Regions from separate parts of the Virgibacillus xinjiangensis genome, predicted to be linked through region 4. Evidence: riboswitches for the same ligand, from Rfam matches in the RefSeq annotation. Region 4 holds a riboswitch; each other region holds the start of a gene.
What was found. Region 4 has a riboswitch for thiamine pyrophosphate ahead of tenI (thiazole tautomerase TenI). Riboswitches for the same ligand answer to the same signal wherever they lie in the genome.
Positions count from the first base shown of each region.

Region 1: it holds a riboswitch for thiamine pyrophosphate, as region 4 does, so the genes downstream of both, thiT (energy-coupled thiamine transporter ThiT) here and tenI (thiazole tautomerase TenI) in region 4, are expected to answer to the same signal.
Region 2: it holds a riboswitch for thiamine pyrophosphate, as region 4 does, so the genes downstream of both, ACFOGI_RS15605 (lipoate--protein ligase family protein) here and tenI (thiazole tautomerase TenI) in region 4, are expected to answer to the same signal.
Region 3: it holds a riboswitch for thiamine pyrophosphate, as region 4 does, so the genes downstream of both, ACFOGI_RS06030 (YkoF family thiamine/hydroxymethylpyrimidine-binding protein) here and tenI (thiazole tautomerase TenI) in region 4, are expected to answer to the same signal.

Region 1 covers NZ_JBHRSA010000028.1:22,961-26,074, reverse strand. Annotated here, with positions in the region: gene ACFOGI_RS06725 (aconitate hydratase) at 1-138, opposite strand, end outside; gene ACFOGI_RS06720 (YceI family protein) at 266-802, opposite strand; TPP riboswitch at 1,087-1,187, shown strand; gene thiT (energy-coupled thiamine transporter ThiT) at 1,295-1,867, shown strand; gene ACFOGI_RS06710 (hypothetical protein) at 1,973-2,098, shown strand; gene ACFOGI_RS06705 (general stress protein) at 2,176-2,526, opposite strand; partial or broken gene ACFOGI_RS06700 (hypothetical protein) at 2,658-3,114, shown strand, end outside.
Region 2 covers NZ_JBHRSA010000057.1:26,356-29,469, forward strand. Annotated here, with positions in the region: gene trpB (tryptophan synthase subunit beta) at 1-452, shown strand, start outside; gene trpA (tryptophan synthase subunit alpha) at 456-1,247, shown strand; TPP riboswitch at 1,318-1,421, shown strand; gene ACFOGI_RS15605 (lipoate--protein ligase family protein) at 1,544-2,404, shown strand; gene lipA (lipoyl synthase) at 2,376-3,114, shown strand, end outside.
Region 3 covers NZ_JBHRSA010000025.1:30,480-33,593, reverse strand. Annotated here, with positions in the region: gene ACFOGI_RS06040 (ABC transporter ATP-binding protein) at 1-293, opposite strand, end outside; gene ACFOGI_RS06035 (ECF transporter S component) at 310-915, opposite strand; gene ACFOGI_RS06030 (YkoF family thiamine/hydroxymethylpyrimidine-binding protein) at 928-1,521, opposite strand; TPP riboswitch at 1,612-1,718, opposite strand; gene ACFOGI_RS06025 (DMT family transporter) at 1,931-2,809, opposite strand.
Region 4 covers NZ_JBHRSA010000042.1:43,865-46,978, reverse strand. Annotated here, with positions in the region: gene thiS (sulfur carrier protein ThiS) at 1-154, opposite strand, end outside; gene thiO (glycine oxidase ThiO) at 151-1,272, opposite strand; gene tenI (thiazole tautomerase TenI) at 1,256-1,909, opposite strand; TPP riboswitch at 1,992-2,101, opposite strand; gene ACFOGI_RS10795 (amidohydrolase family protein) at 2,428-3,114, opposite strand, start outside.

The DNA of each region.
Region 1 (3,114 bases), on a different contig from region 4:
CAATTCCAACATGACCATCGTACCGGTTGCGTCTTGGGTCAAAGTCTGGTCTATTTTCAGACCGATCTCTTCTCCGGGCTTCATTTCACCAGATACCAAGTGGTCCTTGATCAACTTTTGTGCTACATTCAAACCCATAATTCCCAATCCTCCTTTTTATAGGTAGTTTACCTCAACAGAGATGAATTCAAACAGGGAATAGGATGGAGGAATAGAAAAGAGGCAGGTCCACCATCGGGATGCTCCTGCCTCTATTGCGTTTCTGTTATTCAGCTTTATGGGCTTCAATTTCCGAATGAATTTTGATTTCTTCTCCTACAAGGACACCACCTGTTTCTACAGGTGCATTCCATGTCAACCCGAAATCTTTACGATTAATGGTTGTCTCTGCATTGAAACCAGCAACGATGTTTCCACTCATCGGGTCCTTGCTCTGTCCTTGGTAGACAACATCAACCGTCACAGGTTTTGTTGTGCCTTTGATGGTCAGGTCGCCAGTCACATCGTACTGGTTGCTTCCCTTCTTTTTGATATCTGTGGCAACAAAGGTAATCTTCGGGTGTTTTTCGACATCGAAGAAATCTTCGCCACGAAGATGGTCGTCGCGGCCTTCTTGTCTAGTATCAATACTTGCTGCGTCAATTGTAACTTCCACTTTAGAATCCGTTAGATCTTCTACGTCAGCTTCAATTACTGCTTCAAAATCATTGAAAGCACCTTTGACTTTGGAAATCATCATATGCTTGACGGTAAATCCCACTTCACTATGCGCTGTATCCACGTTCCAAGTTGTTTTTGCCATTCAATATCCCTCCAAAAGAAATTATGCAACGTTAGTTACTCAACGTTAGTTACTTTATGTTACTTAGTATAAAATTATAAATACTGAAAGTCAAGGAAAAACATCTTTAATTCAAATATATATGATTTAGGTAATAATAATTGAGAGCCTTCATGGAAAAAGAAATTTTTCTTGAAAGGTGGAAAGGAAAGGGATCATAGGGAAATAGATTTAAAGTTGGTACTTTCCTTATTGAATTGAGAAGAGAGCTAGGATACAATACTAGTAACAAAAAAAGTGAATGGAAAGCCTGCAGGGGGAGCCATTTGGCTGAGAGTGGACGGATCGTTCAGACCCTTTGAACCTGTTAGTTAATACTAGCGTAGGGATGGTGGCTTTCTTGATGGTTGAAAAGTAATGTGAGCGGAACTGTTTCCATCAGGAAGTCTTCCCCTTTGGCATTGCTTTTTTTGTGTGCAGAAAAACGGCAAGACGGAAGGGGAGAATATTAAAATGAAGTTTGGAAAAACACTATTCCTGATAGAAGTGGCCGTATTCACTGCTTTGGCTCTTCTACTGGATATACTGCCATTCCTATCGTTCAAGATATGGGCAATGGGTGGCTCTGTTTCCTTCGCAATGATACCTGTATTTATTGTTGCATTCCGCTGGGGATTAAAAGGCGGGTTATTATCAGGGTTTCTATGGGGAGTTTTACAGGTGGCGACAGGTACAGCCTATATATTGCATCCGATTCAAGGTCTGCTGGATTATCTGGTAGCATTTACAGTAATCGGATTTGCCGGGGTGTTTGCACGTCGAATTCAGCAGGCTGTTAAAAATGGCCACACGAAAACCTATCTATCTTATATTACAGCAGGAGCATTACTCGGATCCGCACTTCGTTTTCTAGGCCATTATACAGCTGGCATCGTGTTCTTTGGTTCTGCGGTAGAAGGGCAGCCGGCATGGTTGTATTCTTTGCTGTATAATGGGTCCTATATGCTTCCATCTTTCATCCTGAGTACCTTTGTAGTCTTCTTCTTATTTCATAAGCAGCCGAGAATTCTATTAAGAAATGAATGACTTTATTGGATTCGCTCACATGAAAGATACTTTTATGACACAAAGGAATTACTTTTAAATAGAATATATAGGATGACCGGGATTACAAATCAAAGGGGGATATCCTTGGAAGAGTTGGTGGGACATTGCACGATTTGTGGGAAAGAAATTTATTGTGAAAATGGCTTCTTTGATGGAGAACAAAAGGACGGAGAATTATATTGCCATGAATGTGTTGGTATGGAGGAGTAAGACGGTTTATTAATGTGTGTCATGAAAAATAGTGGGGAGAAGAACGGACTGGTTTCATACCAGTCCGTTTCTGTATCTTAAGCCAAGTAATTCATTACATTTTCATTATTCGTTACAATCAGGAAGATTTTTCCTTCGTCCATTTCTTCCTCATATTGCTCGGCTTCCTCCTGAGAGAAGCCAATGTCTTTCAGTTTTGTCCGGAGTTCATCTCCCTGACTCTTAAACATGGTCCCTACATAATCGGAGAAGTCCATTTCATCCATACCGATGGTTTTGGCGTCTGCTCCACCGGCTACTCGTTCTGTTCGATCTTCATCATGAGAAATAACATAAACATCATCCTTGTTGATACCTTTATCCTTTAAAACGCTTACGTCCGTCTTCAACTGTTCATCATTCGTATAAGCTTTAATGAATGGTTTCATTTCAAACGCCTCCTCTAAATTAGATTTATATTTGATATTCCCATGGATAAGATGATTAAACATGGAAGGTAGCGTTTTTAATGGAGCTTGCATAGGCTGTATAACTAATTTTGATGAGAGGCGTGGTCTGTATGGGGTTGGAAATTTCCCATTGGTTATACGGTCTGTTCACGTTTGCTATTATTGTTGTCTGATTCTTCGCAAAGGTGTGGTGTTTCCTACATTATTAGGAACCTTTGTCATTGCTTGGGTATATAAAGGAAGTCTGCTTGATGGATTCACTGCCATTTTCAATGCCAATCTGGTAGCGGCACAGGAATTATTCAGTATTTTCCTGATTATTACATTTATGCTGGCACTGTTGAATTCACTAAGAGATTTAGGAGCCGATCGCAAAATGATACAGCCGATTCAACGAATGATGATCAATGGGCATGTGTCCTATTTTGTGTTAATTGGTATTACGTATCTGATTTCACTGTTCTTTTGGCCGACACCAGCAGTACCTTTGATTTGTGCCTTATTGGTCCCAGCAGCAGTGAGGGCCGGGCTGCCAGTAATGCTGGCGGCAGTTGCTATAGCTCTTGC
Region 2 (3,114 bases), on a different contig from region 4:
ACAGCGAGGTAAAGCTATATGGAGTTGAGGCAGGCGGAGAAGGCTTGGATACGGATAAACATGCAGCTACCCTCTCTGGACTCTCTGGAGGGAAAGTCGGTATTCTGCACGGTACGATGACACACTTGCTGCAGGACAGCAATGGCCAAATTGAGGAAGCTTTCTCCATTTCTGCAGGGCTTGACTATCCAGGGGTCGGTCCAGAACACAGCCACCTGCATGCAACAGAAAGAGTGACATATACTTCCATCACGGATGAAGAGGCCTTGGAGGCGTTTCAATACTTGTCCAGAACGGAAGGAATTATCCCAGCCCTGGAAAGTGCTCATGCTGTTGCATATGCGGTCAAGCTGGCACAGCAGATGGGCAAAGGCCAATCTCTCGTGATCTGCCTATCCGGCCGAGGAGATAAAGATGTAGACCAAGTAAAAGAGAGAATCGAGGAGGATTAATAAATGGGGAAAGAAAAATTGAAGAAAACATTACAGCAAAAACAGGATACAGGCCAAAATCTGTTTGTTCCATACATTATGGCTGGTGACGGTGGTCTGGATATCTTGGAAGAACGTATCACCTTTTTGCAAGAATGCGGGGCTTCCGCTGTGGAGTTGGGTATACCATTCTCCGACCCAGTGGCAGATGGACCAACCATTCAGGAAGCGGGAATCCGAGCCTTGGAACAAGGGGTATCCCTTTCCATGGTATTGGATCACCTCTCCTCGTTTAAAGAAAAACGCAGCATTCCAGTCATTCTCATGACCTATTTCAATCCCATACTAATTTACGGGCCAGAGCGTTTTGCCAATGCTTGTGATCAAGCAGGGGTGGATGGTGTCATTATTCCCGACCTCCCTCTGGAGGAACAGCATACCATCAACGGGTTTTTGAACGAAAAAGACATAGCGTTCATCCAGCTTGCTGCCATGACGAGTCCGGATGAAAGGCTTTCAGAACTTGCTGGGAAATCAGAAGGATTCCTCTATGCTGTTTCTGTTATCGGCACTACCGGCGTGAGAGCTACTCATAACGAAAAAGTGAAAGGCTTCTTGGAAAAGCTCAAAGAATATAGCAATGTTCCTGTATTGGCAGGATTCGGAGTTTCCAACGCCGCACAAGCAAGAGAGCTTAGCAATGCGGGTGATGGTGTCATTGTCGGCAGCAGAATTGTGGACCTCCTCCATCAAGGAGAGACAGAGACCGTGAAACAGCTCATCCAGGAAAGCACACAACCAAAAGTAAAGTTATAAAATTAATTACTGCACTGTTACCAACATTTACAATTGAACGAATATAGGTTAGCATAGTATCGAATAACCATTTAAGCACTAGGGGAGCTGGACCACGGCTGAGAGGGGCAAGATGCCCTGACCCTTGCACCCGATTTAGATAATGCTAGCGTGGGAAAGTGCAGTTGATTATATATGTACTCTTTTTTTCATATATTGTCAGACTGCATTCTCCGTGAGTGCAGTCTCTTTTTTTATGGGGGCGCAAAGGGTACAAATGCCGTATCCCAGTTTAATGAGGAACAGGAGGTAACGATGTGGAGAAAGAATGGGCCTACCTGGACAGCGGTATCCAGGATGCAGCCATCAATATGGCTTTGGATGAATCATTGTTGAAGTGGCACAGCAAAGGTGAGATTCCTCCGACATTACGATTTTACGGTTGGTCTAAGCCAAGCCTGTCCCTCGGACGGTTTCAAAAGTCGAGCACGATCGACCTGGATGCTGTGCACAGGCATAACTGCCATTTTGTACGGCGGCTGACAGGAGGAAGCGCTGTCCTTCATGACAATGAACTGACCTATAGCCTTGTCATCAATGAACAGGATCCCTCCATCCCGACCTCTGTCCAGGAAGCATATCATGTCCTTTCTCAAGGTGTCCTGGAAGGGTACAAAAATATTGGAATTGCTGCAGACTTTTCTGTTCCAGAAAAAAAGCGGGATAGAGAGAGAACATCCATCTGCTTTGAAAAGCCAGCATTCTATGAGATGGTCGTAGATGGTAAAAAAATCTCTGGCAATGCCCAGACAAGAAAAGATGGAGTAGTCCTCCAGCACGGTTCTATACCAATAAGCATGAATACTGGGATGCTTTTCGACTTGTTTCGTTTCTCCTCCGAAAAGCACCGGGAACGGAAGCGCAAGGCCTTTGCCGGAAAAGCAGCAGATATTGCACAACTGACAGGTAAACAGTTGTCTTATGAGGAAATGACATCAGCGTTCAAGAAAGGATTCGAGGATGGTCTTGGAATCCATCTGCATCCATTCACCCTATCCGAGGAACAGTGGGAGGAAGTTCACCAGCTGGCGGAAACAAAATACTCATCGGAAGCATGGACACATAATACATCCAAGGAGCGTGTTAACAATGGCGAAGCAAGCAGAGTACATACGTAAACCTGAATGGCTGAAGACGAAAATCAACACAAATGAATCCTACAGGAAACTGAAACACTTGATGCGTGATAAAAAGCTGAACACTGTCTGTGAGGAAGCTCGTTGTCCAAACCTGCATGAGTGTTGGAGTGAACGAAAAACAGCTACCTTCATGATCTTGGGGGATACCTGTACAAGAGGATGCCGCTTTTGTGCTGTGAAGACAGGACTCCCAAATGAGCTCGATTGGGGAGAACCACAGCGGGTAGCCGAATCTGTCGAAGTAATGGGATTGAAACATGTAGTGGTCACCGCGGTCGCAAGAGACGATTTGAAAGATGGAGGGGCGGCAGTATTTGCTGAAACCGTCCGTCAGATCCGCAAACGAAATCCAGGAGCGACAATTGAAATACTTCCTTCCGATATGAAGGGTGACTATGAAAGTCTTCATACCTTGATGGACAGCGGACCGGATATTTTCAATCATAATATCGAAACGGTTCGCCGTCTTACTAAAAAAGTAAGGGCTATCGCCATGTACGACCGTTCCCTTCAGCTCCTTGAACGAGTGAAGGAAATTGCTCCAAACACACCGACTAAATCCAGTATCATGGTGGGGCTCGGAGAAACCAAAGAGGAGATTATCGAAGCAATGGATGATTTGCGTGCACATAACGTGGATATTGTTACAATTGGTCAATACCTCCAGCCAACCAAAAAACATCTGCAAG
Region 3 (3,114 bases), on a different contig from region 4:
ATCATGCAAAACTGGCTTTCCGGATCTTGGAAGACGATGCCGATCTCCTGATTCAGCTCTCCCTTCTCAAACTCGCGGATGTTTTTCCCGTGAAAAAAGATATCCCCGGAGGCAACTCCTTCTACTGCATCAGGATAAAGCCCATTCAGACAAAGGGCGAGGCTGCTCTTCCCGGCACCGCTCGCCCCCATCAGAAGTGTCACCTCATTTGGATAAAGGTTGAAGGTTAGCTGGTCAAACAAGGGCTGCCCATCCTCCTCATAGGAAAAGGAGTAATCACGCACTTCGATCATCGGTCTCCCTCTTCCCTTATGCCACTCCATATTTCCGCTTCCTTTGCAATTCCTTCCCTAAAGCATAGCCTCGCAGGACCCCGGTTTTGGCCAGCTGGTCACTGAGCCACTTGCCAAGTACACCTGCAAGCAGCGCACCGCTGATCATCCTTACAATCAGTGTAGAAACAATCAGCCATGGTGCGAGAGCAATATTACCGGCAGAAAACAGGTTCCAGACAAAGCTGAAAATGGCGGCGGAAACTCCCGACAGCACCAATATACGCAGGCGATAATCCTTCCATTTCGTTGCCGCAAATGCAGCTTCTGCACCCAAACCTTGGATGGCGGCAGCAAGAATCAAACCGGGACCTGCTGCAGAACCGAGCAGGACCTCGACAACACCGGCAATCACCTCTGCCGTAAAAGCGACGCCAGGCTTGCGCAGGATATAGGCTGCCATGATCGACACAATGAACCAGATGCCGAAGATGATCTCGTAGCCGAACGGTGCCAATCCAAACGGAACCAGCACATTTCGGATCCCCTGCCCGACAAGGAAAAAAGCCAAATAGATGACACCGAAAACAACACCCAATACGGACATCAGGACAATTTCTTTCAATTTCCAATGCTTGGTCATATTTTCAACTCCTTATGCTTGATTTGATGGGCTGTTCGCTGAAATCGCAAACGTCATGGTCACATGGGAGACCTTTTCCTGCACGCTGTCAAAAGACTGATGCAGCGCCTGGAAAATATCCTTCACATCACCGTCCAGACGGGTGGCGTAATGGGCATGGCTGACTTCTACGTTGCGGTGTTTGGATAGATCGATCTGTTTATAGATTGCGTCCATATAATCCTCTCTGCCCATTGGATATAGGGAAAACTTGCACCCTGCCTGTTGGGAGATCTGTTGTGATTTTTCCTCATTCAATGGCTCATCCGCTTCATCCATATAAGCATCGGCTTCCGTGTCTCCTGGACAGCCGATGGAGAATGTCCCATTCATTGCCACATGGTCCCCTGTTTTAGCTGCATGCAAGAAGATCGCCTTGGTCACATCGAATACATGTGTCATCTTGCCGCGTACACAGGTGCTCACGTCATCGGTATCCTTCCATACCTTCGATGTATCCACCTCTTCCAACGCCCCGAGAATGATATCGACGAATTTGTCGCTCATCGGATACAGGGTGAATTGACACCCCGCGATTCTGCTTGTCCCACAACTTTTATTGCTCATGTTTTTTCCTCCTTTTTTTGGATATGTACAAAAAAACTGCACTCCCGCGGGAATGCAGTTTGCACGTATCGATTCATCATCTCATGTATCATACAGTGAACTGCACTTCCCCACGCTGGTATTATCCAGATCGGGTTCCAAGGGTCAGACATGTATCCTCTCAGCCGCCTTTTCGGACAGCTCCCCTAGTGCTTGTTGTCGGTTATGCAGTTTTCATGTGTCTTTATGGTATACAATCTTTCGAATTTTGTAAAGGGGATTTAGAATGGAAAAAAATACAGCTTGTTGCATACTGCTGGAGTGTCTGCGAATACTGATCCTGCCCAAACAGCAGAAAACGCCCACGGCTTTACGCCGAGGGCACTTTCTTTTTTAAGTGGCTTTGCATGTTGGACTTCGGGTATAGGATTTAGGAACTCCGAGCGTGGCTGTCTCCGACCCGGGGGTGTTTCCATCTGACGGTAGCAATGATGATTCCTGTAATGATCATCGCGGAGCCTGCCAGAATCCCTATTGTCATGGTTTCCCCTAATAGAATACTGCTGAACAGGAGGCCGAAAATCGGAACAAGAAGTGTTGATATGGTCGCGCTCACCATATCCAGCCTGCTCATGATGATGAACCAGACGGTGAAACATAGGGCTGATGCGAGAACCCCGGAGAACAGAATATAATAGATGAGGTCAAGGTTCCAACTCACCGGTTCGCCCGATTCTGTAAAAACTGTCACCAGGATGATAGCGATGGCCCCGAACAGCATTTGATAAGCGGACGACTGGATTTTTGGCAGATCCTGCACGTGCAGGCGGAAATATGTATTCGATACCGCCCAAGAAAAAGCGCCAATAATGATCAAAACTTCACCGAAGATCACTTCAGCGGGCTGACCAATCCAGATGTCCCATCCTAAAATCGTCAGCAGTCCGATCATGCCGATAGCCAAACCGATTGATTTGGCTGGTGTCAGTTTTTCATGGAGGAACCTCACTGCCAACAGGCTGCTGAACATCGGCATGGAATATAGCAGAACCGACGACTTTCCGGCATCGACAAACATGAGGCCGTACATGACCAGCAGGAAAACGATAGCCGTCTGCAGGATCCCGACGATGATGAGATGCTTCCAATATTCTTTCGGCGGCAGGCCGATTTTCATGATCCAGACGACGAGCAACAGAGTGACCGCACCTGTCCCGAAACGGAAAGAGGAAAACATGAAAGGACCCATGTATTCGAGGGCTGCCTTCATCACTACCCAGGCATAGCCCCATAATAACGTGATAAGCAATACAAGCAGCCAGACAGCCGCTTTATGTTCGGTGATCCATTTCTTTCATTTCATCAACACGGACCCTCCCTTTCTTCAAGCAATTTACCATTTATCATAGCAGTTCCTATGAGAGTAGCCAATGGAACCATTCTGTCCATTGGCAACGACAAGCCGACGGCAGCAATCTTGAGCCTCTATTATTACAAATAGATTACAAAACCTATTAACTTTCTAAAAATGATTAACAACCGCTTTACAGAATCTAAGTCATTTCGACAAAAACTATTATTATTCTCTCTTTCCATTCTACAAAAGCCGAGTGA
Region 4 (3,114 bases):
CTTTCCTTGTCGGATGGGCATCCTTGTCCAAAATTTCTCCATTGTGCTCAACAATGACAACCGGTTGGTTCGTGAAAAAATAGGAAACTACATCTGCAACGGTGTTCACATTGGCAGGTAATTGAAGCTTGTCTCCATTGATTAGCAGATTCATATTCTTACCTCCTTGTAAGGTAGTCTATCTATTCGGAACCTGTCATCCGTCTGCTTGCCTTCGATCTGGTCGGCCATCACGACTCCTGTTATCGGGGCTAATAACATCCCATTCCTATAATGACCGGTGGCAGTGAACAACCCATTGATTGAGGGATGCTCACCGAGATAGGGCAGGCCATCTCCTGTTTGCGGCCGGATTCCAGCCCATGCTTTTTCCCACTTGGCATCTTTTAATTTTGGAAGGATCTCCATGGCCGAATGCATCATTTGATGAAGGGACTCCAGTTGGACGGACTCGTCAAAAGTGCCGGGATTCTCCGTTGCACCGATGATCAGTCTCCCACCAGCTTTCGGGACGATATAGCCCGAAGACGAAAAAATGCTGGACGTGACCAGAGGATGATCGTACCGGACAGAAAAACATTCCCCTTTTACCGGGTAGGCATCCAAGGACAGGCCTGTTTTTTCGATGATTTGCCTGCTCCAGGCACCTCCTGCCACGATGACGGAATCGGCATGGAAAGTATCCATTGCCGTCTGTATACCGGAGACGCTGCCATGATTTTTTACCAGCCCAGTCACCTCTGTATGCTCCCTGAATTCTGCACCTAAAACAGCTGCCGACCGTGCCAATGCTTGGCACAAGAGCGGAGGCGAAATCTGGCCATCATCCGGCATGTACAAACCGCCTAGTGCAGTACTCGAAATTTCGGGTTCCTTTTCTTTTACCTCTGCTGCATTTAGAAATTCTGCTGTTTCTCCCTTTGCTTGCTGAAAAGCGGCGGCCGCTTCCAGCTCGGCCATTTCTTTTTCCGTATGCGCCACGCGAAGAATCCCGCTTTGGATGAGTTCTATATCCATATGGGAAAGGTCTTTCAGCTCTTCGGCCAATTCCGGGAACATGGCCCTGCTTTTCTGCGCCATAGCAAGCAATGGACTATCATCTTTGATTTCATTTTGCGCCCCCAGCATGCCAGCAGCGGCACTGGAAGCTTTTTGGCCGACCTCATTCTTTTCAACCACCAATACTCGATGCCCACGTTTGCTGAGCTGGAATGCAATCGAACAGCCGATCACTCCTGCCCCGACAACAATGGAATCATATTGTTTGTTCATCTTCAGCCACCCTTCTCAATTCCTCCTTATATGCGATAGCTTTTTCTAATGGATCTTCGGCCAATAGGATACCGGATAATACGGCAGTACCGCTTGCCCCGTTCTGTATGGTCTCGCGGGTGTTCTCCGGTGTAATGCCGCCAATCGCAATCACGGGGACGGAGGCACTTCGCACGACTTGGCGGAGACCTTCCAATCCCCTGGGTGCCAACCCGGGCTTTGATGAAGTGGGGTAGATATGGCCGAACAACAAATAGTCCGCACCATGTTCCGAAGCGGAAACAGCTTCTTTCACGGAATGGACGGAACAGCCAATCGACAAATGGCCAAAAGCATTTCGCACGGTAGATACATCAATACTGTGATGGGCCAATTGCACTCCCTTCACACCCGTGACATGTGCAACATCTATACGATGGTTGACCACGATTTTTTCTGGTGGTATCCCCATGGCCAGTAGCCATTCGATCGCTTCGACCATTTCCCGGTCAGACCAAGCTTTTTCCCGGAGATGGAAGACATCCACATAGTCATGTATTTCTTCGGCTATCGATGCTAACGTCTCCGATGACTGGCGGCCGGTCGAGATGACATGCAATTCTCCCCGCTCCATGCCATGGTCGTTTCGTTGTTCCAAAGCAGCACCTCCTCCCAAAAATCTGACCAACCAAAAAAACCACTTTCCGGCTAAGGGAAAGTGGTTGGAACGACAAAAATAGACAGTCCGTTCTTCACTTCCCTACGCCGGCCTCAACCGTATCAGGTTCAAAGAGTCCCAAAGTCCATACTTTGATCTCAGCCTTTTTGAAAGGCACCCCTAGTGAATGGCAATTATTGTATTGGTTATTTGAATTGTACCATTTGCAATTTTATTGTCAACAGTCAATCAATTTTGTTTCGTTAAAATAGGGATGAGGGCTGGCGCCTGAATGGGCGGGTGCGCGGCCCAAGTAGCACCGCCTCTCGCCTGAGTGGAGCCCCGCACGGCCTGAGCTCCAGTTCCTGTAGAACTTTAATAGAATTCCTTATAGAAATAAAAAGGAATATGTCGTTATTTCCCGGGAAATGAGGAAACGTATATTTTCCTCTCCTCCTCACATAAAAACACCCTATACAGCAGGCATCCCCATGCCTCCTCTATAGGGTGTTTCCCAGTTAAACATGCTCTTCTTTCAAATACCACTTCGCCGCATTTTTGTATAACACCTGCTCCGCCTGCTTTTCGCCAAGGGCCTCGATGATCAGGTCGACATCAGATGGGCTGAAGGGCCTTTTTGCCCTGGTGGACGGCAAATCCGTCCCGAACATCAATGCCTCGGGGTTGATGGCGTGGATCTCTTTGATGGCTTCTCGCGGGTCGAAGTCAATTCGGCCAAACCCTGTCGCTTTCACTTTCCCCCCTTTATCCACCAAGGATAGAAGCGTTGGAAAACCGGCCTTGGATAAACCTAGATGGTCGATGGACACGGCGGGGAGTTTCTCGATCATCGACCGGAGTGGTGGCAGTTGCCTGGAATCGATATATAATTCGACATGCCATCCCGCCAATGCATGGACCCTTTGAGCAAATCTCTCCACTTGTGAAAGATCCTCCGAACCGCCCCGGCGGATGTTGAATCGAAGACCACGGATGCCCAGCTTGTCCAACCGGATGATTTCCTCATCCGATGTTTCAACAGGCAGCTGGGTTACCCCGACAAATTGGCGGCCTAGTTTTTGCAGGGAATCGATCAAGTAAGACTGGTCAAAACCTTGAAAGGAGCCGGATACAATGGCTCCTCCCGCCACATTCAAATCCTCTGCATGCTGAAGATAGTCTTGGCAAGTGAAATAGTCGGGCAG